3 regions of the Streptacidiphilus sp. BW17 genome follow, and region 3 is predicted to be linked to each of the others. Evidence: predicted binding sites of a transcription regulator. Region 3 holds the regulator's gene; each other region holds the start of a gene.
What was found. The regulator HspR, encoded in region 3, represses chaperone genes until heat shock. The targets are predictions, from matches to a motif close to TTGAGNNNNNNNNNCTCAA.
Positions count from the first base shown of each region.

Region 1 (7,564 bases), on a different contig from region 3:
AGACCTCCAGCCCGTCGAAGCCGGGCAGCATCACATCCAGCACGACCAGGTCGGGCTGCCAGGTCTGGAAGCAGTCGACCGCCGTCGGCCCGTCGTGGGAGACCGCGACGCGGAAGCCCTCGGCGCCGAGTCTGGCCGCGATCGACTCGGCGATCGTCGGCTCGTCCTCGACTACCAGCACTCGGCGCTGGTTACCCAGCCCGTTGTTGGTCTGCTGCTGTACATCCGTCACGGTCACGCCACCGCCCCCAGGGCCTCGCGTTCTCCGGCCCGAACTGAATCTCGGGCCGCCGGGTCGTCTTCGGTACGGTGCCCCACCCCCGACTCGCTCAGTCCGCCACTGCTCGCAGCGTACGGACCCTGGGCCCGCTGTGGCAGGCCGTCGTCGGATAAACCGACCCTTCGAGGGGTGGCACGGGCAAGGACCATACCGTGCGTTAACTAGACGCGCGAGGACAGGTACACGACATCAGGAACGCCTCGTTCCACCTGTACCGGGATTTCGATGACTTCGATTCGGGCAAATCGGGCGCGAAGACGTGCTTCGAAGGTGCGCGAATGTGCCGCGCTCCACACCGCGAGCACACCTTCATCAGCAAGTGTTTGCTCAAGAAGGTCCAGGCCGGCCTCGCTGTAGAGGGAGTCGTTGGATTCGGTGACGGTCCAGTCGGGACCGTTGTCGATGTCGAGGCAGAGCGCGTCGTACCGGTGCTCGGTGGTGCGCAGGTGGTCCAGCAGGTCGGCGTTGACGATCTCGATACGCGGATCGGTGTGACCTGTTCCGGCGAACGGCGCCAGCGGGGCGTCACCCTGCGTGTGCCAGTCGATGATCGCCTTCTCCCGCTCCACCACGGTGATCCGGCCCGGGCGCTTGTCCTGCGCGGCCTCGGCGAGCGAGAAGCCGACGCCCAGTCCGCCGATCAGCACGTGTGCCCCGCGTGGGGAATCCAGGGCGTCCAGGGCGGCGCTGATGAGGAGGCGCTCGGAGCGCCCGTCGGAGGTGTCCATCAGGAAGGTGCCGTTGGCGATGATCTCGAAATCCGCGCCGCGGCGGCGCAGGGCGACCTCGCCGAACGGGCCCTCGCGGCGGTCGAGCAGTTCCGGCGTTTCGTCGGGGCCGGCGTGCTCGGGGTGCGCGGCGTCGTGGTGATGCGTGGACATGGGTCCTATCGTGCCCGATACGCCTGATCGCTCAGAGCGAACATGCGCCGGGGAACAATAGTGGGGTCATGAACCTTTAGTGCAGGTAACTCAACTTGCATGACCGTGGAGAGATCATGGCTTCGACTTCAGGAACGCTCACCCTGCCGGTGCTGCCGCTCGACGACGATGCGGTCCTCCCTGGCATGGTCGTCCCGCTCGACCTGTCCGACCAGGATGTCCGTGCCGCCGTGGAGGCCGCGCAGGCGGCGGTCCGGGAGACCGGTGCGCACGCGCCGGGAATCCGTACGGTGGCGGGCGCCCGCAAGGCGCGGGTGCTGCTGGTGCCGCGCGTCGACGGCGCCTACGGCGCGATCGGCACGCTGGCGACGGTGGAGCAGGTCGGCCGCTTGGCCGACGGCGACCCGGCCGCGCTCGTCCGCGGTGTGCGCCGGGTCCGCATCGGCACGGGCACGACGGGCCCGGGCGCCGCCCTCTGGGTGGAGGCGGTGCCGGCCGACGAGCCCGAGGTGCCGTCGCCGCTGCCGGGCGCGATCGCGGAGACCGTCAAGGAGTACAAGGCGCTGACCACGACGTGGTTGCAGAAGCGCGGCGCGTGGCAGGTCGTGGACCGGTTCGCGCAGATCGAGGGCGTCTCCGAGCTGGCCGACAACATCGGCTACGCGCCCTTCGTCACCACCGAGCAGAAGCTGCGCGTCCTGGAGGAGCTGGACCCGGTGGCCCGGCTCGGCTACGCGCTGCAGTTGCTCAAGGACCACCTCGCCGAGGCGGAGGTCCAGGAGACCATCAGCAAGGACGTCCAGGAGGGCATGGAGAGGCAGCAGAAGGAGTTCCTGCTCCGCCGCCAGCTGGAGGCCGTCCGCAAGGAGCTGTCCGACCTCAACGGCGAGCCGGACTCCGAGGAGGAGGACTACCGCGCCCGCGTGCAGGCCGCCGACCTGCCCGAGAAGGTCCGTGAGGCCGCGCTCAAGGAGGTCGAGAAGCTGGAGCGTTCCAGCGACGCCTCGCCCGAGGGCAGCTGGATCCGCACCTGGCTGGACACCGTCCTTGAGCTGCCCTGGAACGACCGCACCGAGGACGCCTACGACATCGCCGGAGCGCGTGCCGTGCTGGACGCGGACCACTTCGGCCTCGACGACGTCAAGGAGCGGATCGTCGAGTACCTGGCCGTGCGCAAGCGGCGCTCGGACCGTGGGCTCGGCCTGGTCGGCGGGCGTCGCGGGGGAGCGGTGCTGGCGCTGGTCGGTCCGCCCGGTGTGGGCAAGACCTCGCTGGGCGAGTCCGTGGCGCGGGCGATGGGACGCGAGTTCGTCCGGGTCGCGCTCGGCGGTGTCCGTGACGAGGCGGAGATCCGCGGCCACCGGCGTACCTACGTCGGCGCGCTGCCGGGCCGCATCGTGCGGGCGATCAAGGAGGCCGGGTCGATGAACCCGGTGGTGCTGCTGGACGAGATCGACAAGGTCGGCTCGGACTACCGGGGCGACCCGGCGGCGGCGCTGCTCGAGGTCCTGGACCCGGCGCAGAACCACACCTTCCGCGACCACTACCTGGAGGTCGAGCTCGACCTGTCGGACGTGGTCTTCCTGGCCACGGCCAACGTGCTGGAGGCGATCCCCGAGCCGCTGCTGGACCGGATGGAGCTGGTCCGGCTCGACGGCTACACCGAGGACGAGAAGGTCGTCATCGCCCGTGACCACCTGCTCCCGCGTCAGCTGGAGCGTGCCGGTCTGGGCGCTGACGAGGTCGTCCTTGCCGAGGACGCGCTGCGCAAGCTGGCCGCCGAGTACACCCGTGAGGCGGGCGTCCGCACGCTGGAGCGCGCGGTCGGGCGGATCCTGCGCAAGGTCGCGGCCCAGAACGAGCTCGGCGAGGCGGGCGCGGAACTGCCGCGCACCGTGGGCGAGGCGGACCTGCGCGGCCTGATCGGCCGTCCCCGGTTCACCCCGGAGCACGCACAGGAGCCGGAGGAGCGGCGCACGGCGGTGCCGGGCGTGGCGACGGGCCTGGCGGTCACCGGCGCGGGCGGCGACGTGCTCTTCGTCGAGGCGTCGCTGGCCGACCCGGAGACGGGCGGCACCGGACTGCAGCTCACCGGCCAGCTCGGCGAGGTGATGAAGGAGTCCGCGCAGATCGCGCTCTCGTTCCTGCGCTCGCGCGGAGCGGAGCTGGAACTGCCGGTCACCACGTTGCGTGAGCGCGGCGTCCACATCCACGTTCCTGCGGGCGCGGTCCCGAAGGACGGCCCGAGCGCGGGTGTGACGATGACCACGGCCCTGGCCTCCCTGCTGTCCGGGCGGAAGGTCCGACCGGATGTCGCGATGACCGGCGAGGTCTCGCTGACCGGGCGGGTGCTGCCGATCGGCGGCGTCAAGCAGAAGCTGCTGGCGGCGGACCGGGCCGGGATCACGACGGTCCTGATCCCCTCCCGCAACGAGGCGGACCTGGACGACGTCCCGGCGGAGGTCCTGGCGCGCCTCACCGTCCACGCGGTCGGTGACGTCCGTCAGGTGCTGGATCTGGCGCTGGAGCCTGCCGTGTCGCTGAGCAAGCCGGAGCCGCTGGCCGCCTGACGGCGGTGACGCGCTGTTGTTGCCGCAGGGAGTCGAACTACCAAGGGGCGCGGGGCCGCATATCAGCGGAGCCCCGCGCCCCTTGTGTGCTGCATGGTTCGCCACCGCGTCAAAGGTGAGGCCCTGGCAGACGTCGACTCCGTCACAGTGTTGCCCGCCAGAGAACCGGAACGGGCCCGTGCGCGTTCCCACCTCCGAACGAGACCTGCGACAATGCCACGGTTCTCCGAGCCAGGAGCGCGGAGCGCAGGAGTCGGAACGTCGCAGAGTGTTGGGTGGGTGCAGAAGATGGGCGCACGGAGCTCGCGGAGCGCAGCCGTGGCACCGGGAGCGAAACGCAAGCGGAACCTGGAGCTGATGCTGCTCCTCTTCGCGGTCGTCGTCTGTGCTTTCGCCGATGCCACCGCCGAGCTGGGGCTGAACGGCACCCTGCCCAGCGGCTTCGTGCTCCAGGTCGTGGGCCTGGGCGCCTTGGCGGTGCTGGCGCACGTCATGGTGCGGTTCTGGGCGCCCTACGCGGATCCGGTGATCCTGCCGATAGCCGTCGTGCTGACCGGGCTGGGCCTGGTCCTGATCCACCGGCTCGACGCGTCGTACATCAAGGTCTACAACTCCACGGCCATGGCGCCGAACCAGATCATGTGGACCGCGATCGCGATCATGGTCTTCGGCGCGGTGATCTACTTCGTGAAGCACCACCGGATGCTCGCGCGCTACACCTACCTGCTGATGGCGGTCTCGCTGATCGCGCTGGTCGCGCCCGCCTTCTTCGGCGCGGACACCTACGGCGCCCGACGCTGGGTCATCCTCGGCCCGATCCAGGTCCAGCCCGGTGAGTTCGCCAAGCTCACCATGATCGTCTTCTTCGCCAGCTACCTGATGGCCAACCGCGACGCGCTCGCGTTGGTCGGCCGCAGGTTCATGGGCATCGCACTGCCGCGCGGGCGCAACATGGGTCCGATCCTGGTCGTCTGGGCGGTCAGCCTGGTCGTCCTGGTCTTCGAATCGGACCTCGGTACCTCGCTGATCTTCTTCGGTGCCTTCATCATCATGCTCTACGTGGCCACCGAGCGGACCGGATGGGTCGTCCTCGGTGCGCTGATGGCCGTGGGCGGCTCGGTCGCGGCGGGAACCCTGGTCTCGCACGTCAAGTACCGCATCACCAACTGGCTCGACCCCTTCGCCTACTACAACCCCTCCCCGCCGCAGGGCTCCTCGCCGCAGCTCGCGGAGTCGCTGTTCAGCCTGGGACACGGCGGACTGCTCGGCACCGGTCTGGGCAAGGGCGACTCCTGGCTGATCGGTTTCGCCGGCCGCAGCGACTGGATCCTGTCCACGATCGGCGAGGAACTCGGCACCGCCGGGATCATGGTCGTGCTGGTGCTCTACCTGCTCCTGGCGCAGCGCGGCATGCGCACCGCCGTCCGGCTGACCGACCCGTTCGGCAAGCTGCTCGCGGCCGGTCTGGCCTCGGCCCTGCTGCTGCAGGTCTTCGTCGTCACCGGTGGTGTCATCGGACTGATCCCGCAGACCGGTAAGGCGCTGCCGTTCCTCGCCCAGGGTGGTTCGTCGACCGTGGCGAACTGGATCATGGTCGCCCTGCTGATCAAGCTCAGCGACGCCTCCGGCCGGGCCGATCTCGAGCCGAAGCCGGCTCCGGACGAGACGCTGACCATCTCCGCAGAGGAGATCGCTGCCGCCCGCGCCGAGATGGAGCAGGCCGGCTGACCCGCGTCCGGTGTGCCCGGGGCCCTCAGCGGAAGATGCCAGTGTGGCCCAAGGAGTACCGGCCGGGCTGCGGGTAGACGCAGAGCCCGTGCGGACCTTCGCCGACGGGGATCTCCGCGAGGAGCTTCCCGTCGGTCGTCGACATCGCGTAGACGACGCCGTTGTAGCGGCCGGAGAGCCACAGCACCTTGCCGTCGGCCGAGACACCGCCCATGTCGGGGCTGCCGCCGCCGGGGATCCACCACTTGTGGAGCAGCTTGCCGGTGGCGAAGTCCAGCACCGAGACCGAGCCCTCGCCGCGGTTGGAGATGTACAGGGACTTCGAGTCCCGGCTGACATAGAGGCCGTGCGCACCGGCGCCGGTCTTCAGCAGCGTCGGCTTGGAGAAGGTGTCGCCGTTCATCTCCCAGACGCCGTTGGCGACCATGTCCGCGATGTACCAGACCTTGCCGTCCGGGGAGATCTTCACGTCCTGCGGCATCGAGCCCTGGAACGGGATCTTCTGCTCGGCAGTGATCGCCATCTTCTCCGTGTCGATCTTGAGCAGGTCGCCGGAGAACTCGCACGAGACGATGAAGTACCGGCCGTCCGGCGAGAAGTCCGCGTGGTTGACGCCGTCGCACTGGGACGGGACGGCCTTGACCACCTTCATGGTGTGCGCGTCGCGGAAGACCAGCTGGTGGTCGGCCGAGGCCATGACGATCGCGTACTTGCCGTCCGGGGTGAAGTAGAGGTTGTACGGGTCGTGCACGTCGAGCGTCCGGCCCGAGACCTTGCCCGTGGCCGGGTCGATCGGGGTGAGGGTGTTGCCGAGGTCGTTGTTGACCCAGAGCGTCTTCAGGTCCCAGGAGGGGACCACGTGCTGCGGCTCGTTGCCGACCTGGATGGTGTCGAGCACCTTGTAGGTGGCGGGGTCGATCACGGTGACCGTGTCGGAGAGCGTGTTGGGCACGTAGATCCGGGACGGGAAGTCCTTGACCACCGGTGAGAGCTGGTTCGGCCGGTCGGCGGCGTAGAGGTCGGTGGGGGAGAGCAGCGGGGGCATGCCCGGGAGGGCGTTCGGGTCCCGGCTCTGTCCCGCGGCCGCGGCCTCGGCGGCCTCGCGCGCCGCAGCTCCGCCGAGCTTCTGCGCGGCGTCCTGCGTCGAGGCGCCGCCGGACGAGCAGGCGGTGGTGACCAGCAGCGCGGCGGCGCCCAGTGCGAAGGCGGTGGCAAGGCGGCGAGGGGTGCGCATCGGCATCAGCTCAGCAGCTCCGAGGTCGTGACCGCGCTCAGTCCGCGCTGGTGCAGGCCGGCAAGGATCGCGGGCAGGGCGGCGACGGTGCCGGTGTGCCCGAAGTGCATCGAGACGACGGACCCGGCCCGGGTCTTCTCCAGCACGGTCCGGGTCACCGCGGCGGTGCCGGGGTCCTGCCAGTCGAGCGAGTCCACGTCGTAGGAGAGGCAGTGGGTGTAGCCGACGCGGCGTGCCTGGGCGGAGACGGACGCGGTGCAGTCCTGCGCCTGGGACGGCCGGAACCACGTCCCGATCGAGCCGGTCAGCTGCCGCAGCCGCTGGGCGCAACGGTCGATCTCGGCGTACGCCTGGTCGGGGGAGAGGGAGGAGATCGCCAGGTGGTTCTGGGTGTGGTTGCCGAGCTCGTGGCCGCCGTCCAGGATCCGCTTCGCCATCTCGGGGTACGCGTCCAGCCAGCTGCCGACGGCCATCACCGTGATCCGGGCATGCGCGCGCTCGGCCTCGGCGAGCACGCTGCGGGCGATCGCCGGATCGCCCTGGCCGTGGAAGGTGAGCGCCACCCGGTCGGTGGTCGTCGGCCCTGACTGGATCTCGAAGGGCAGGTCGGCGAGCGCCTGGGACGCCGTGGCGGCATGCGTCGCCGGCGCGCCGGACGCGCCCGGTGCGGTGGATGCGCGTGATCCGGTCGGGGACGGGCGGGCGTCCGTGCCGTTCGCGCAGGCGCTGAGCACGGTGCCGGCTGCGCCGAGCGCGGCGCCGCAGAGGAGGGCACGTCGATCCAGGGGGCTCACCGTCCCGACGATATGCAGAAGGTCACATATCCGCGCGGCGAGCATCTGACGGATGATCGAGGCGTGCTGACCGCCGA
Region 1 covers NZ_JBGCCR010000003.1:373,921-381,484, forward strand. Annotated here, with positions in the region: gene ABH940_RS05720 (response regulator transcription factor) at 1-232, opposite strand, end outside; gene ABH940_RS05725 (spermidine synthase) at 442-1,161, opposite strand; gene lon (endopeptidase La) at 1,278-3,731, shown strand; gene ABH940_RS05735 (FtsW/RodA/SpoVE family cell cycle protein) at 4,020-5,459, shown strand; gene ABH940_RS05740 (hypothetical protein) at 5,485-6,693, opposite strand; gene ABH940_RS05745 (polysaccharide deacetylase family protein) at 6,699-7,487, opposite strand; gene ABH940_RS05750 (enoyl-CoA hydratase/isomerase family protein) at 7,500-7,564, shown strand, end outside.
Region 1: a site for HspR is predicted at 1,237-1,255, ahead of lon (endopeptidase La). Genes of this name have one in related genera too.

Region 2 (7,564 bases), on a different contig from region 3:
AGCGACTTCATCGGCAGCTTCTACCTGGCGAGTGCCCAGGCGCAGGAGACCCCGATCGTGCAGCGCCGTGGCTTCACCGGCGCGGCCCGGCACGGTTGGTTCACCGCGGACGGCTCCCAGGCCGAGGTCTGGCTCGTCGACTTCAGTACGGACAGCGGCGCTCAGAGCATGTACCTGGGGCTGAGCAACAGCTGGAAGGAGGAAGCGTCGTCAGGGGTCAGCTATCAGGACACCGCCGTGAACGGGATGGGCATGTCCAACCCGACGCTGGACTCCCAGGGCAACGCGTGGGTCAAGGAGGCCGCCCGGGTCGGCCGCACGCTCGTCTACGTCATCACCTTCGCGCCTGCCACGCCGGACAAGGCGGCGGCGGAGGCGCTGATCAAGCAGCAGGTCGGCCGGATCTCCGGCTGACCGGCCCCGGAACGCGACCGACCCCGGAATGCCGACGGCCGCGGAGCACGGGCCCGGTCAGCTGAGCAGGCCCGGCAGCACCCGTCGCAGCATCTTGCGGAAGAGCGCGTCGCGCTCGGCCGGGCTGTCGACCGGGGGCGGACCGGCCGCCGTCAGGACGGCGAGCAGGTGCGGGTGGCGGCCCTCCGCTGCGACGGAGGCCAGGTAGGCGCCCTGCGCCGACGGTGCGGGGGCCGCGCCGGAGCCCGGGGAGGCGGCGAGGAGCTCCTGGCGGGCGAAGAGCGAGGCGAGGCCGCCGACCAGGCCGATCGCTTCCAGCTTGGCGCGGCCGTCGCCGGGGGCGGGGGCCAGCACGGCCAGCGCGTGGTCCAGGTAGTCGATCGCGCGCGGGCCGAGGACCTGGCCCCGCTGGGCGGCCAGGTCGAGCATCCAGGGGTGCCGCAGGTAGACGGCCTTGGACTGGACGGCGAGTCCGCTGAGGTCGTCGATCCAGTCGCCGGTGGGCGCTGCGGAGAGGTCGATCTCGCCAGCCACCGTGTCGGCCATCAGGTCGAGCAGGTCGTCGCGGCTCGCGACGTAGCGGTAGAGCGACGCCGGGCCGGTGCCCAGGAGGTGGGCGATGGCCCGCATCGAGACGGCGGCGAGGCCCTCGGCGTCGGCCAACTCCACGGCCGCGGCGGTGATCTGGGGACGGCTGCGCTCGGGCGCGGGGCCGCGGGCGCCGCGTTCGGGGCGTTGCCAGACGGCAGGGCGTGCGGGGTGTGCGGGCTTGTCTGACATCGGGTTGTCCTCCTCCACGCCACCAGGGCTCCATGCGAACGCACTGAACGCACTGAACGCACTGACGCAGTGCAGTCTATTACTGCGAATAGCGATCGCAGATTCACGCTGGGCGCGTCGTTTGCGGACGGATGGAAGCATGGGCGCTGACGTCCGGTCGGCACGGACGCCGGTCGGAACTCCGACCGGGACGCCGATCTGAGGACCAGTGAGGGGAAACGCACCATGAAGTTCCTGATGCGCGAGCGGATCTTCGGCTTCGGCGACGACCACTGGATCACCACCGAGCACGGCGAGAAGGCCTACCTCGTCGACGGCAAGGCGCTCCGCGTCCGCGAGACCTTCGAGCTGAAGGACCATCACACGGGCGAGGTGGTGGCCGTGATCAAGAAGAAGATGCTCTCGGTCCGCGACGCGATGGTCGTCGAGCAGCACCACGGCGGAAAGCTCGCCACGGTGAAGAAGAAGCTGCTCACCGTCTTCCACGACAAGTACCTCGCCGAGCTGGACGGCTCGGTCGGCGGCGGCGAGATCGAGATCGTCGGCAACTTCACCGACCACGAGTTCCGTCTGGAGCAGGACGGCCGCCGGGTCGCGGTCGTCAGCAAGAGCTGGTTCAGCGTCCGCGACCACTACGCGATCGACGTCGCCGACGGCGAGGACGTCCCGCTGCTGCTCAGCATCGCCGTCTGCGTCGAGCACCTGGACGCCGAAGAGCACCACTGAGGGGCGGGGTTCACACCCCTGGCCTCGGCTGACAGCACTGCCTTCCATAACCTTGAGTGGAATAGACTCAACTTATGTCATGCTGGATACGGCAGACATCGGCGCGGGTCGGAGGAGGACCGAACACACGTGGACGCCAGCAAGCTCACCACCAAGGCCCAGGAGGCACTCTCCGCGGCGATCCGGCAGGCGTCGGGCGCGGGCAACCCGGACGTGATGCCCGTCCACGTCCTGCTGGCCCTGCTGGAGCAGCCCGAGGGGATCGCCCGCCCGCTGCTGGAGGCCGTCGGGGCCGACCCGGTGCGGCTGCGCGCCGCGACGGAGCGGCTCGTGCAGGCGCTGCCCAGCGCCCAGGGGTCGACGGTCGCCGCGCCGCAGCTCGGTCGGCCGACGGTCGCGGTGCTCAACGAGGCCGCGGCCCGCGCCGCCGAGCTGGACGACCAGTACGTCTCGACCGAGCACCTGATGGTCGGCCTCGCCGCCGAGGGCGGCCCGGCCGCCGACGCGCTCAAGGCCGAGGGCGCCACCGCCAAGGCGCTGCTGGACGCGTTCAAGGAGGTCCGCGGCAGCGCCAGGGTCACCTCCGCGGACCCGGAGGGCAGCTACAAGGCACTGGAGAAGTACGGCACCGACCTCACCCAGGCCGCCCGCGACGGCAAGCTGGACCCGGTCATCGGCCGGGACCAGGAGATCCGCCGCGTGGTCCAGGTGCTGTCCCGCCGGACCAAGAACAACCCGGTGCTGATCGGCGAGCCCGGCGTCGGCAAGACCGCCGTCGTCGAGGGGCTGGCCCAGCGCATCGTCGCGGGCGACGTGCCCGAGTCGCTGCGCGGCAAGCGCCTGGTCGCGCTCGACCTGGGCGCGATGGTGGCCGGCGCCAAGTACCGCGGTGAGTTCGAGGAGCGACTCAAGGCCGTCCTGAGCGACATCAAGGCCAGCGAGGGCCAGGTCATCACCTTCATCGACGAGCTGCACACGCTCGTCGGCGCGGGTGCGGGCGGCGACTCCGCGATGGACGCGGGCAACATGCTCAAGCCGATGCTGGCCCGCGGCGAGCTGCGCATGGTCGGCGCGACCACGCTGGACGAGTACCGCGAGCGGATCGAGAAGGACGCCGCGCTGGAGCGCCGGTTCCAGCAGGTGCTGGTCGGCGAGCCGAGCGTGGAGGACACCATCGCGATCCTCCGCGGGCTCAAGGGACGTTACGAGGCGCACCACAAGGTGCAGATCGCGGACGCGGCCCTGGTCGCCGCCGCGTCGCTGTCCAACCGCTACATCACCTCCCGGTTCCTGCCGGACAAGGCCATCGACCTCGTCGACGAGGCCGCGTCCCGGCTGCGGATGGAGATCGACTCGTCCCCGGTCGAGATCGACGAACTCCAGCGCGCCGTCGACCGGTTGCGGATGGAGGAGATGGCGCTCTCCAAGGAGTCCGACGCCGCCTCCGTCGCGCGGTTGGAGCGACTGCGCCGTGATCTCGCGGACAAGCAGGAGCAGTTGGGCGCGCTGACCGCCCGCTGGCAACAGGAGAAGGGCAGCCTCAACAAGGTCGGCGAGCTGAAGGAGCGCCTCGACGGCCTGCGCGGCCAGGCAGAACGCGCCCAGCGCGACGGCGACTTCACGACCGCCTCCCGGCTGATGTACGCGGACATCCCCGCAGCCGAGCAGGAGCTGGCCGAGGCGCAGGACGCGGCGCGCACCGAGTCCACCACCTCGTCCATGGTCAAGGAGGAGGTCGGCCAGGACGACGTCGCCGACGTCGTGGCGTCCTGGACGGGCATTCCGGCCGGACGGCTGCTGGAGGGCGAGACGACGAAGCTGCTGCGGATGGAGGAGGAGCTCGGCCGCCGCCTGGTCGGTCAGTCCGCCGCCGTCCGGGCCGTCTCCGACGCGGTCCGGCGCTCCCGCTCCGGCGTCGCCGACCCGGACCGGCCGACCGGCTCGTTCCTCTTCCTCGGCCCGACCGGCGTCGGCAAGACCGAACTGGCCAAGGCGCTCGCCGACTTCCTCTTCGACGACGAGCGGGCCATGGTCCGCATCGACATGAGCGAGTACAGCGAGAAGCACAGCGTCGCCCGGCTGGTCGGCGCCCCTCCCGGCTACGTCGGCTACGAGGAGGGCGGCCAGCTCACCGAGGCGGTCCGCCGCCGTCCGTACGCGGTGGTGCTGCTGGACGAGGTGGAGAAGGCCCACCCCGAGATCTTCGACATCCTCCTCCAGGTGCTGGACGACGGCCGTCTGACGGACGGTCAGGGGCGGACGGTGGACTTCCGCAACACCATCCTGATCCTGACCTCCAACCTCGGCTCGCAGTACCTGGTCGACCCGTCCCTGGACGACGCGGTCAAGAAGGACCGGGTGCTGGAGACGGTGCGGACCGCGTTCAAGCCGGAGTTCCTCAACCGGCTCGACGACATCGTGGTCTTCGACCCGCTCGGGGCCGAGGAGTTGACTCGGATCGTCGACCTTCAGGTCCAGGCGCTCAGCCGTCGTCTGGAGGAGCGCCGGCTCACGCTGGACGTCTCCGCCGCGGCCCGCGACTGGCTGGCGATCACCGGCTACGACCCGGCGTACGGCGCCCGCCCGCTGCGCCGCCTGGTCCAGTCGGCGATCGGCGACAAGCTGGCCCGCGCGATCCTCGCGGGCGACGTCCGGGACGGCGACACCGTCCTGGTCGACGCCGACGAGGGCGCGGACGAGCTGACGGTCGCCCGCAAGGAGGCCTGACCGTCGGACCGTCCGACCGGTAACCGAGCCAGGGTCCGCACACGTCCCGTGTGCGGGCCCTCGCCCTGTGTGGAGCACCTGGAAGCAGCGGTGGAGCACTCTTGTGCTGTGGCAATGCGCGGCACGGTAAGACCCCCTTCCGAGGGGGCGACGACACTGGGCGCTGCACCCCCGGGTGAGGCAGGATGAAGACCGGCAAGCCGTAACCCGAAGGGAACCTCTCTCGTGAGCATCGACCCGTCCGCCATTCCCAACTTCGGCGGGCCGAACCCGCAGCCCCAGCCGCAGCAGGGGCCGCCGCCGGTCGTCATTCCGGACGCCGAACTGGTCAAGCAGCTGCTGGACCAGATGGAGCTCAAGCACGGTGTGGACGCCGAGGGCGACGTCGTCGCGCCCTGGGAGGAGTTCCAGGTCTACTTCATGTTCCGCGGCGAGCAGAAGGAGCTCTTCGCGGTCCGCGCCTTCTACAACCACGCCCACGACCTCGGCGCCAAGCCGGAGCTGCTCGAGGCGCTGGACGAGTGGAACCGCGAGACGCTGTGGCCCAAGGTCTACACGGCCACCCAGGACGACGGTGTGCTCCGCGTGGTCGGCGAGGCGCAGATGATCGTCGGCATGGGCGTGAACATCAACTACTTCGCGGCCATGGTCGTCAACTGGGTCCAGGCCTCGGTCACCTTCAACCAGTGGATCAGCGAGCGCCTCGGCCTGGTCAAGGAGGTCGACGGGGACGGTGCCGCCGATGGCGAGAAGCCCGGCGACAACGATGGAAACAGCACCGAGTCCTAATCTTGACCTTTGCTTTACATGCTGCCTGCAACCGCTTGCGTAGGGTTCGAAGTCTGAGGACGTGTCGGGACGTCCGGTGACGATGTGGCGTGAGCGGAGCAGGTGGCGTGGGACGCGTGGGGCGGATCAAGAACACCATTGGTATGGCGCTGTTGGCCGGCGCCGTGCTGGCCGGAGCGAGTGGCTGCGGGGGCAACGCCTCCGCTGCGGCGTCCAAGGGGACGTCAACCTCGCCGGTGGCCGGCGCGAGTGCGAGTGCGAGCAAGCCGGCCAAGCCGACTACCAGCCCGTCGCCGACGCACCCGGCCGGGCCGCCGCTCGAGCTGGACTCCATATCCCCGGTCGACGGGGCCCAGGTCGGCGTGGCGATGCCCATATCCGTGGTCTTCTCCAACCCGGTCGCCAGCTCCGCCCGCAAGGCCGTCGAGCAGGCGCTGAAGGTGACCTCGTCGACGCCGATCGTCGGCGCCTGGCACTGGTACAGCGACACCCGCGTGGACTTCCGGCCGCAGAGCTACTGGCCGTCGGGCACCCACGTCTCGATCAACGCCGACCTCGACAACGTCGGTGACGGCAACGGTCGTTGGGGCACCCACAACTACCACCACAGCTTCACCATCGGGGCGGACACCGAGACGCAGGTCAGCGTCCCCGGCCACTCGATGAAGGTCTACCGCAACGGCCAGCTGGTCAAGACCATGCCGATCGACGCGGGCAGCCCGGACTTCCCGTCCTGGGACGGCACCATGGCCGTGATCGACAAGCAGCCCGAGGTCCGGATGACCTCCTGCAGCGTCGGCATCACCTGCGACAAGAGCAACCCGAACTACTACGACCTGACGCTGCCCTGGGACGTCCACCTGACGTTCTCCGGCACCTACGTCCACTACTCCACGGGCGACCCGTACCCGGGCCACAGCTACGGCTCGCACGGCTGCGTCCACCTGTCGCTGAGCGACGCGGAGTGGTACTACAACTACGTCGAGGTGGGCGACCCGGTCACCATCTCCGGCTCCCCGCGCGGCAAGGCGGCCGGTGACAACGGCTACGCGGCGTTCAACCTCAGCTGGAGCGACTGGCTGGCGGGCAGCTCGGCCGGTCAGGTCACGACGACCGCGAGCTGACCAGCTGACAGGCTGACAGTTGAGCAGTGATTCACGGCGACGGCCGGTGCGTTGAACCCACCGGCCGTCGCCGTTCCGTTCAGGGCAGCAGCACGGTCTTGCCCACGGTCTCCCGGCGTTCGATCGCCGCGTGGGCGGCCGCCGCGTCCCGCAGCGGGAAGGTCTGGCCGACCAGCGGCCGGACGCGTCCCGCCGCCACGGCGGTGAGCAGGTCGCGGGTCTGGCGGTGCTGGACCTCAGGGCTGCGTGCACCCGTCGGCGGCCCGAAGTAGTCGAGGGTGGTGACGCCGCGCTGCTCGGCCTCGCCGGGCGCGATCGTCGTCCCCGCACCGCTGCTGAACCCGAACGCGATGAACCGGCCACCGGGCCGCAGCAGTTCGAACGCCTCCCGGCCGATCGTGCCCCCGACGCCGTCGAAGACCACGCTGACCCCGGCGTCGCTGAGCGCCGCCGACCAACCGGGCTCAGCGTAGTCCAGGACGGTGTCCGCGCCGAACTCCTTGGCCAGCGCCAACTTCCGCTCGCCCCGGGCCAGTCCGACCACCCGGCGGACGCCGGCCTGCCGGGCCAGCTGCACCAGCAGCGTGCCGACGGCGCTCGCGGCCGACTCCACCAGCACCACGTCGTCCGGGCCGACCGCGGCCAGTTCGGTCAGGCCGACCGCGGTCCGCCCGGTGCCGAGCAGGGAGACGGCTTCGGCCGCGCCCAGCCGTTCCGGGATCGGATGCGCGTCGTGCTCGCGCAGCAGCGCCGACTCGGCGTAGCCGCCGCCCTGCCCGGTCCGTCCGGTGACCCGCGCGCCGACCAGGGACGGATCGACGCCCTCGCCGGTGGCCACCACGGTGCCCGCGACCTCGCTTCCCGGTACCCACGGCAGCGAGGGCGGCGCGAGCGGCGTCCCGGCCATCCGGCCCGCCCGCACCTGCGTCTCCACGAACTGCACCCCGGCCGCCTCGACCCGCACCAGCAGCTCGCCCGGCCCCGGGACGGGATCCGGCACGTCC
Region 2 covers NZ_JBGCCR010000040.1:37,666-45,229, reverse strand. Annotated here, with positions in the region: gene ABH940_RS32630 (hypothetical protein) at 1-414, shown strand, start outside; gene ABH940_RS32625 (TetR/AcrR family transcriptional regulator) at 472-1,194, opposite strand; gene ABH940_RS32620 (LURP-one-related/scramblase family protein) at 1,420-1,920, shown strand; gene clpB (ATP-dependent chaperone ClpB) at 2,050-4,647, shown strand; gene ABH940_RS32610 (YbjN domain-containing protein) at 4,873-5,436, shown strand; gene ABH940_RS32605 (Ig-like domain-containing protein) at 5,553-6,560, shown strand; gene ABH940_RS32600 (zinc-binding dehydrogenase) at 6,640-7,564, opposite strand, start outside.
Region 2: a site for HspR is predicted at 1,973-1,991, ahead of clpB (ATP-dependent chaperone ClpB). Genes of this name have one in related genera too.

Region 3 (7,564 bases):
GTCGGCGTCGAAGACCTGACCGAAGGCGTTCACCAGGGTGAGCACCAGGGTGTAGAAGCCGACGGCGACGAACCAGTGCGCGACACCGACGATGCCCCACTTGTTCATCCGGGTGTGGCCGAGGAACTCCCGGACGACGGTGACCGTCCGGTCCTTCCAGCCGTTGGTGCGCAGGCCGGCGGGCACGTTCTGGCCGAGCCGGACGAAGCCGTAGATCTGGAGGATCGCGCGCACGAAGAGCGCGACGCCGACCACGGCCAGGACCAGCGACACGATGATCGCGGCGATTTGCATGGGGGCTCCTCTAGCACCTACGGAGCTACGGACTCTGCTGCTGGACTGGGGTGTACTCAGCAGTAACTTATCGCAGTTCATGCCGAGCGTAGCGATTCCCGTACCCAAACCACAGCGGAAGCAGAGGTGACATGCGTCATCCGGGGGGCTGCGGCGTCAAGGCGACATAAAGTTGAGCCGATGTCGCTCAGCTCTGTTGACGAAGGCGATCCGATGCGGCACTGTTGAGTCTGTTCAGCTCAACTTCCTCTCTGGGAGGGTTTCACGATGGCTCGTGCGGTCGGAATCGACCTCGGTACGACGAACTCTGTCGTCAGCGTCCTCGAAGGCGGTGAGCCCACCGTCATCACCAACGCCGAGGGCGCCCGGACCACACCGTCCGTCGTCGCCTTCGCGAAGAACGGCGAGGTGCTGGTCGGCGAGGTCGCCAAGCGTCAGGCGGTCACCAACGTGGACCGGACCATCCGGTCCGTGAAGCGCCACATGGGGACCGACTGGAAGATCAACCTCGACGGCAAGGACTTCAACCCGCAGCAGATCTCTGCGTTCATCCTGCAGAAGCTGAAGCGGGACGCGGAGTCCTACCTGGGCGAGAAGGTCGCCGACGCGGTGATCACGGTCCCCGCCTACTTCAACGACTCCGAGCGTCAGGCGACGAAGGAGGCCGGTGAGATCGCGGGCCTCAACGTCCTGCGCATCGTCAACGAGCCGACCGCCGCCGCCCTGGCCTACGGTCTCGACAAGGACGACCAGACCATTCTGGTCTTCGACCTCGGTGGCGGCACCTTCGACGTCTCGCTGCTGGAGATCGGCGACGGCGTCGTCGAGGTGAAGGCCACCAACGGTGACAACCACCTCGGTGGTGACGACTGGGACCAGCGCGTCGTCGACCACCTGGTCAAGCAGTTCCAGAACGGCCACGGCGTCGACCTGTCCAAGGACAAGATGGCGCTGCAGCGTCTGCGCGAGGCGGCCGAGAAGGCCAAGATCGAGCTGTCCTCGGCTGCCGAGACGACGATCAACCTGCCCTACATCACGGCGTCCGCCGAGGGCCCGCTGCACCTGGACGAGAAGCTCACCCGCTCCCAGTTCCAGCAGCTGACCGCGGACCTGCTCGAGCGCTGCAAGAACCCGTTCCACAACGTCATCAAGGACGCCGGCATCCAGCTGTCCGAGATCGACCACGTGGTCATGGTCGGCGGCTCGACCCGTATGCCCGCCGTCGCCGAGCTCGTCCGCGAGCTGACCGGCGGCAAGGAGCCCAACAAGGGCGTCAACCCGGACGAGGTCGTCGCCATCGGCGCGTCCCTCCAGGCCGGTGTCCTCAAGGGCGAGGTCAAGGACGTCCTGCTGCTCGACGTCACCCCGCTGTCCCTCGGCATCGAGACCAAGGGCGGCATCATGACCAAGCTGATCGAGCGCAACACCACGATCCCGACCAAGCGCTCCGAGATCTTCACGACGGCCGAGGACAACCAGCCGTCCGTGCAGATCCAGGTCTACCAGGGCGAGCGCGAGATCGCGGCGTACAACAAGAAGCTCGGCATGTTCGAGCTGACCGGCCTGCCGCCGGCGCCGCGTGGTCTGCCGCAGATCGAGGTCACCTTCGACATCGACGCCAACGGCATCATGCACGTCTCCGCCAAGGACCTCGGTACCGGCAAGGAGCAGCGCATGGCCGTCACCGGCGGCTCGGCGCTGCCGAAGGACGACATCGAGCGGATGATGCGCGAGGCCGAGCAGTTCGCGGAGGAGGACCACCGCCGCCGCGAGTCCGCCGAGACCCGCAACACCGCCGAGCAGCTCGTCTACACGACCGAGAAGTTCGTCAAGGACAACGAGGACAAGGTCCCGGGCGACGTCAAGGACGAGGTCAACGCCGCTGTCGCCGAGCTCAAGGAGAAGCTGAAGGGGGAGGACAGCGCGGCCATCCGCGAGGCCTCCGAGAAGCTCTCCACCGTCTCCCAGAAGCTGGGCCAGGCCCTCTACGCCAACGCCGGTGACGGCGCGGCTGCCACGGACGCCCCCTCGGACGCCCCGCACGCCGCCCAGGCCGAGGACGACGTCGTCGACGCCGAGATCGTCGACGACGAGAAGCGCGAGGGCGGTGCCCAGTGACGACGGAGGAGACGCGGGGCGACGCTGAGGAGCCCGGCGCCGCTTCCGGCAAGGCCGCCAAGGGCCGTGACGCCGCGGGCAGCAAGCCCGCGGACGCCAAGGCCCCGGCGGAGGAGGCCGGGGGCGAGTCCGCCGCCGAGCTGCGCAAGCAGCTGGCGGAGCGCACCGCCGACCTCCAGCGGCTGCAGGCCGAGTACCAGAACTACCGCAAGCGCGTCGAGCGCGACCGGGTGACGGTGCGTGAGATCGCGGTCGCCGCGATCCTGGAGAACCTGCTGCCGGTGCTGGACGACATCGGCCGCGCCCGGGACCACGACGAGCTGGTGGGCGGCTTCAAGTCCGTCGGCGAATCGCTGGAGACGGTCGTGGCCAAGCTCGGCCTGCAGCAGTTCGGCAAGCAGGGTGAGACCTTCGACCCGCAGCTGCACGAGGCGCTGATGCACAGCTACTCGGCAGACGTGGAGGAGACCACCTGCGTGCAGATCCTGCAGCCCGGCTACAAGATCGGCGACCGGATCATCCGTCCGGCGCGGGTCGCGGTGGCCGAGCCGGAGCCGGGCGGCGCGTCGGCCGGCGGCGGCGAGTCCGCCGAGGCCGCCGGGGACTCTGCCGAGGACTCCTCCGACTCGTCGAAGGACGCCAAGGGCAAGGCTGCCAAGGGCAAGAAGAGTGACGCCGACGAGTAGCAGCCCGGGAGTTCCACCCCGACGCCAACAAGGGTGACAAGGCCGCCGAGGAGCGCTTCAAGGAGATCTCCGAGGCCAACGACGTCCTGTCCGACCCGAAGCGCCGCAAGGACTACGACGAGGCGCGCACGCTCTTCGCCAACGGCGGCTTCCGCGGCGGCGCGGGCCAGGGCGGGTTCAACTTCGACCTGGGCGACCTGTTCGGCGGCGCCCCACAGCCCGGTCAGGGCGGCCAGGGCGGGAGCTTCGGCGGCGGGGTCGGCGACCTCTTCGGCGGCCTCTTCGGCCGCGGTCGGGGCACCACCACCCAGCCGAGGCGCGGCGCGGACGTCGAGTCCGAGGTCACGCTGAGCTTCGTCGAGGCGGTCGAGGGCGCCACGGTCCCGATCCGGATGACCAGCCAGTCCCCGTGCAAGGCCTGCGCGGGCACCGGAGCCAAGGCCGGCACCACCCCTCGGGTCTGCCCGACCTGCGTCGGCACCGGCCACATCAGCCGGGGCCAGGGCAGCTTCGCGCTGAGCGAGCCCTGCCGCGACTGCAAGGGCCGCGGCCTGCTGGTCGACGACCCGTGCGAGGTCTGCCACGGCAGCGGTCGCGCGACGTCGGCCCGGACCATGCAGGTGCGGATCCCGGCCGGGGTCGGCGAGGAGCAGCGGATCCGGCTCAAGGGCAAGGGCGCCCAGGGCGAGCGCGGCGGCCCGGCGGGCGACCTGTACGTGACGGTCCACGTCACCCCGCACCCGGTCTTCGGCCGACGCGGCGACAATCTGACGGTGAGCGTGCCGGTCTCCTTCCCTGAGGCGGCGCTGGGTGGCACGATCCGGGTGCCGACCCTCGGCGGTCCGGCGGTCACCATGAAGATCCCGGCGGGCACCGCCAACGGCCGCACCATGCGGGCCCGAGGCAAGGGCGCGGTCCGCAAGGACGGCACCCGCGGCGACCTGCTGGTCACCGTCGAGGTCGCGGTCCCTCCGGAGATGGAGGGCGAGGCCAGGGCGGCACTGGAGAAGTACCGCGAGGCGACGGCCGCGGACGACCCGCGGGCGGCGCTGTTCAAGGCAGCCGAGGAGGCGTGAGATGCCCGGCACCAACGACGGCGGAACCCCCGGCGTGGGAGGCCCCGGCATGGGGGCTCCAGGAAACCCGGTCGGCGGCAACCCGGTCGGCTCCAACCCGGTCGGCGGCGGAGCGGCACGCGGCCCGCGGGTGGCGTACCAACTGACGGAGTACACCCCCGTCTACGTCATCTCGGTCGCGGCGGAGCTGAGCGGTCTGCACCCGCAGACGCTGCGTCAGTACGACCGGCTCGGCCTGGTCTCCCCCGACCGCACGGCCGGACGCGGCCGGCGCTACTCGTCCCGCGACATCGAGCAGCTCCGCGAGGTCCAGCGGCTCTCCCAGGAGGAGGGCATCAACCTCGCGGGTATCAAGCGCATCATCGAGCTGGAGAACCAGGTCGCCGCGCTCCAGGCCCGCGTCGCCGAACTCCAGGGCGCGGCGGAGGCCGCAGCCGCGGCGGTCCACGCGTCGTACCGCCGCGACCTGGTGCCGTACCAGCAGAGCTCGGCGCTCGTCGTCTGGCGTCCCAAGCCCCGCGGCGAGGGGAACACCCGCTGACGCGGACATGTCACGAGAAATGCGTCAACTGAGGGGCCGTGTCCGGGGAGGCACGGCCCCTCAGTTGTCGCTTACCCCGGTCGCCGAGGAGGATCGGCCGGGGAGCTTCTTACTGCTGTGCGACAACGGCGGACGGTTGACTACCGCCCCAAGTCGTGTCAGCGGACGCCGCGCCGGAGCCGATGATCAGTGCCGCGATGGCAACGCTTCCAGCGAGAGCGGCCCTCCAAAACGTACGGTGCGACGCGCGCATGGAGTATTTCCTCTCTCTCGGGGATCGTCCCGACCAGATGGACAAGATCGATCCCATGGATGACCGCCGACCGGAGGGCGGCCATCCACCACAATGGGGTACGCATTTGGCACCAGTCAGTATTCGATAGTGGCAACAAATGACCAGACCTGAAATGGCCACAGGATGAAACGGGATGAAGTGGGCATAGCTTCGATGAGCAGCCCGGAGCTCCCCGACGCTCTGAGCGCGGAGGCAGTCGCGATCTACCGGCGCGCCCTGATGGACGGAGAGTTCGTCTGGGACAACGCCGCCGCGGCGACCGGCCTCGACAAGGATGTCCTGGAGCAGGCGCGCGACGAGCTCGTGGCCCACTTCCTGCTGCAGCCGATCTCCCCCAGCGACCAACGGCTACGGCCGATCAACCCGGAGCTGGCGGCCGCGAAGCTCGCGGAACCCTACGAGGAGGCGATCCGGGCCTACCGGACCGCCGCGGAGGGCACCCGGGAGCAACTGCTGCAGCTCATGCCGGCCTACCTCGGTCGGACCATCTCGGGACCGGTGAGCGGTGGTCTGGAGATCATCTCGGACCCCGCGGAGGTCCAGCTGCTGATCAACAATGCCGCCACCAAGTGCACCCGTGACCTCATGACCGTCCAGCCCGGCGGCAAGCGCAGCACCGCACAGCTCCAGTCCCTGCCCTTCGACCTCAACATCGCGCGACGTGGCGTGCGCTTCCGGATGATCTACCAGCACACCACGAGGACCCAGCTCCACATGCGGTCCTATGTCAGCGCCATGGTGGAGGCCGGGGCGGAGATACGGACCGCCGACCAACTGCCCGACATCCTCTTCATCGTCGACCGCGAGATCGCGTTCATCCCCAAGCGCACCCACGCCGATCAGATGCCGGGCGCGCTCGTCGTCCGCGAGCCGGTGCTGATCTCGTTCCTCTGCACGCTGTTCGAGCAGTTCTGGATCACCTCCAGCCCGTTCCTCGACGAAGGCCCCGGCTACCAGAACGCCTCCGACGACCTGAGGAGGTCACTGCTGGAACTGCTCGCCCAAGGCCTCAAGGACGAGGTGGTGGCCCGACGGCTCGGCATGTCGGTGAGAACCTGCCGACGCCACATCGCCACCCTGCTGCAGGAGCTCGGCGCCGAAAGCCGCTTCGAGGCAGGCGTCCGCGCAGCTCAGCTGGGTCTGTTGAAGCGACGGGACAGCGACGAGTGACGCCTTCTCATGCCAGTGCGCGACAGCTTCATGCCACAGGCCTCTCGTGGACTCTCACACGTTCCTCCCAGCACCATCGAAGCATCCCCCCAAGGGTTGCCGGCGCCGGCACCTGAATCCCTGTCTGACCGGGCGACATTCATCCTGCAACGTACGGGACTTGTCGTTTCGCGGTCAACCTTGTCGATGGAGCCGATCGTGATGACCGAGCTGTCCGACGCCGAGCTCGCGGCCGACGCACGCCGCACCATGCGCGTCTTCCTCGCTGCCCCTTCCCTCCGCCTCACCGGTCCCGCCGACGGTGTCTTCAGCCTGGCGCTTCGCGGCAGAATCTCCTCGGTGCGGGAGGCTCTGCTCGACGCCGGTGTCAGCGTGTTCAGCACGCACCACGACGACGTCTGGGCCACTCGCGGTGTCGGTATAGGCATGCGCGTCCCCTCGGCGTTCCGGGCGATGCAGTCCGCGGACCTCGCCGTCGCGTATGTCGGCTCGCCCCTCTCGGCCGGTGTCGGCATGGAGCTCGGCTGGGCCACCGCGCTTCGCAAGCCCGTCGTGCTGCTGGTCGACAAGGCAGTCGCACACAGCCCGATGATCTCGACGCTCGAGGAGGTGTCCCCCGTGCTGCCGCTCGAGTTCGACACCACCTGGACCGAGGCCCAGCTGCGGCACACCATCATCGCCGCCCTCGACTGGGCCGACACCTCGGTCACCTACCCCGAGGCGTCCTGACCTCAGCCGCGCAGGAACGTCGGCAGCGATCGGGCCGTGCGCACCACCGCCACGGCCCAGGCCGACACCAGCAGCGCGTACAGCGCCACCGCCGCGACCGCGAAGGCGGCGAGACCGGTGCGGGCGTAGAGGCCCGCGGCGCCGGTGACGCAGGTGCCCACCGGGAAGGTGTACGCCCACCAGGTCATGGCGAACGGCATCCCGTTCCGCAGGCCGTGGACCGTCGCCGCGCCCGCGATCGCCAGCCACAGCAGTGCGAAGCCGAACACCGGCACGCCGTAGAGCAGCGCGAAGCCGCCCAGGACGCCGCCGAACTCCGCCGGGCCGTGCGCGGCGAACTGGGTCACCGCCGTGACGGACTGCCCGAGCGGGCCCAGCACCAGGAACAGCGTGGGGATCAACACCGGTGGCAGCGGCCCCTCGTGGGCGAGTCGGGCGAAGAGCGTCGGCAGCAGCATCAGCACCGCCACGAGGCTGATGCCGAACATCGCCACGCACGCGAGCAGCATGGTCGACTGCGCCTGCCCGGACGGCAGATGGGGGATCAGCGCGGGGCCGAGCGTCGCGGAGACCATCGGCGCGACCACTGGCAGCAGCCAGGTCGGCGCGGAGTCCGCGCGGGCCACGTCATAGTGCATGGCCAGCCGGTACAGGA
Region 3 covers NZ_JBGCCR010000001.1:437,613-445,176, reverse strand. Annotated here, with positions in the region: gene ABH940_RS01975 ((Fe-S)-binding protein) at 1-294, opposite strand, end outside; gene dnaK (molecular chaperone DnaK) at 562-2,412, shown strand; gene grpE (nucleotide exchange factor GrpE) at 2,409-3,098, shown strand; partial or broken gene dnaJ (molecular chaperone DnaJ) at 3,092-4,174, shown strand; gene ABH940_RS01955 (heat shock protein transcriptional repressor HspR) at 4,224-4,715, shown strand; gene ABH940_RS01950 (LuxR C-terminal-related transcriptional regulator) at 5,164-6,180, shown strand; gene ABH940_RS01945 (hypothetical protein) at 6,382-6,909, shown strand; gene ABH940_RS01940 (C4-dicarboxylate ABC transporter) at 6,912-7,564, opposite strand, start outside.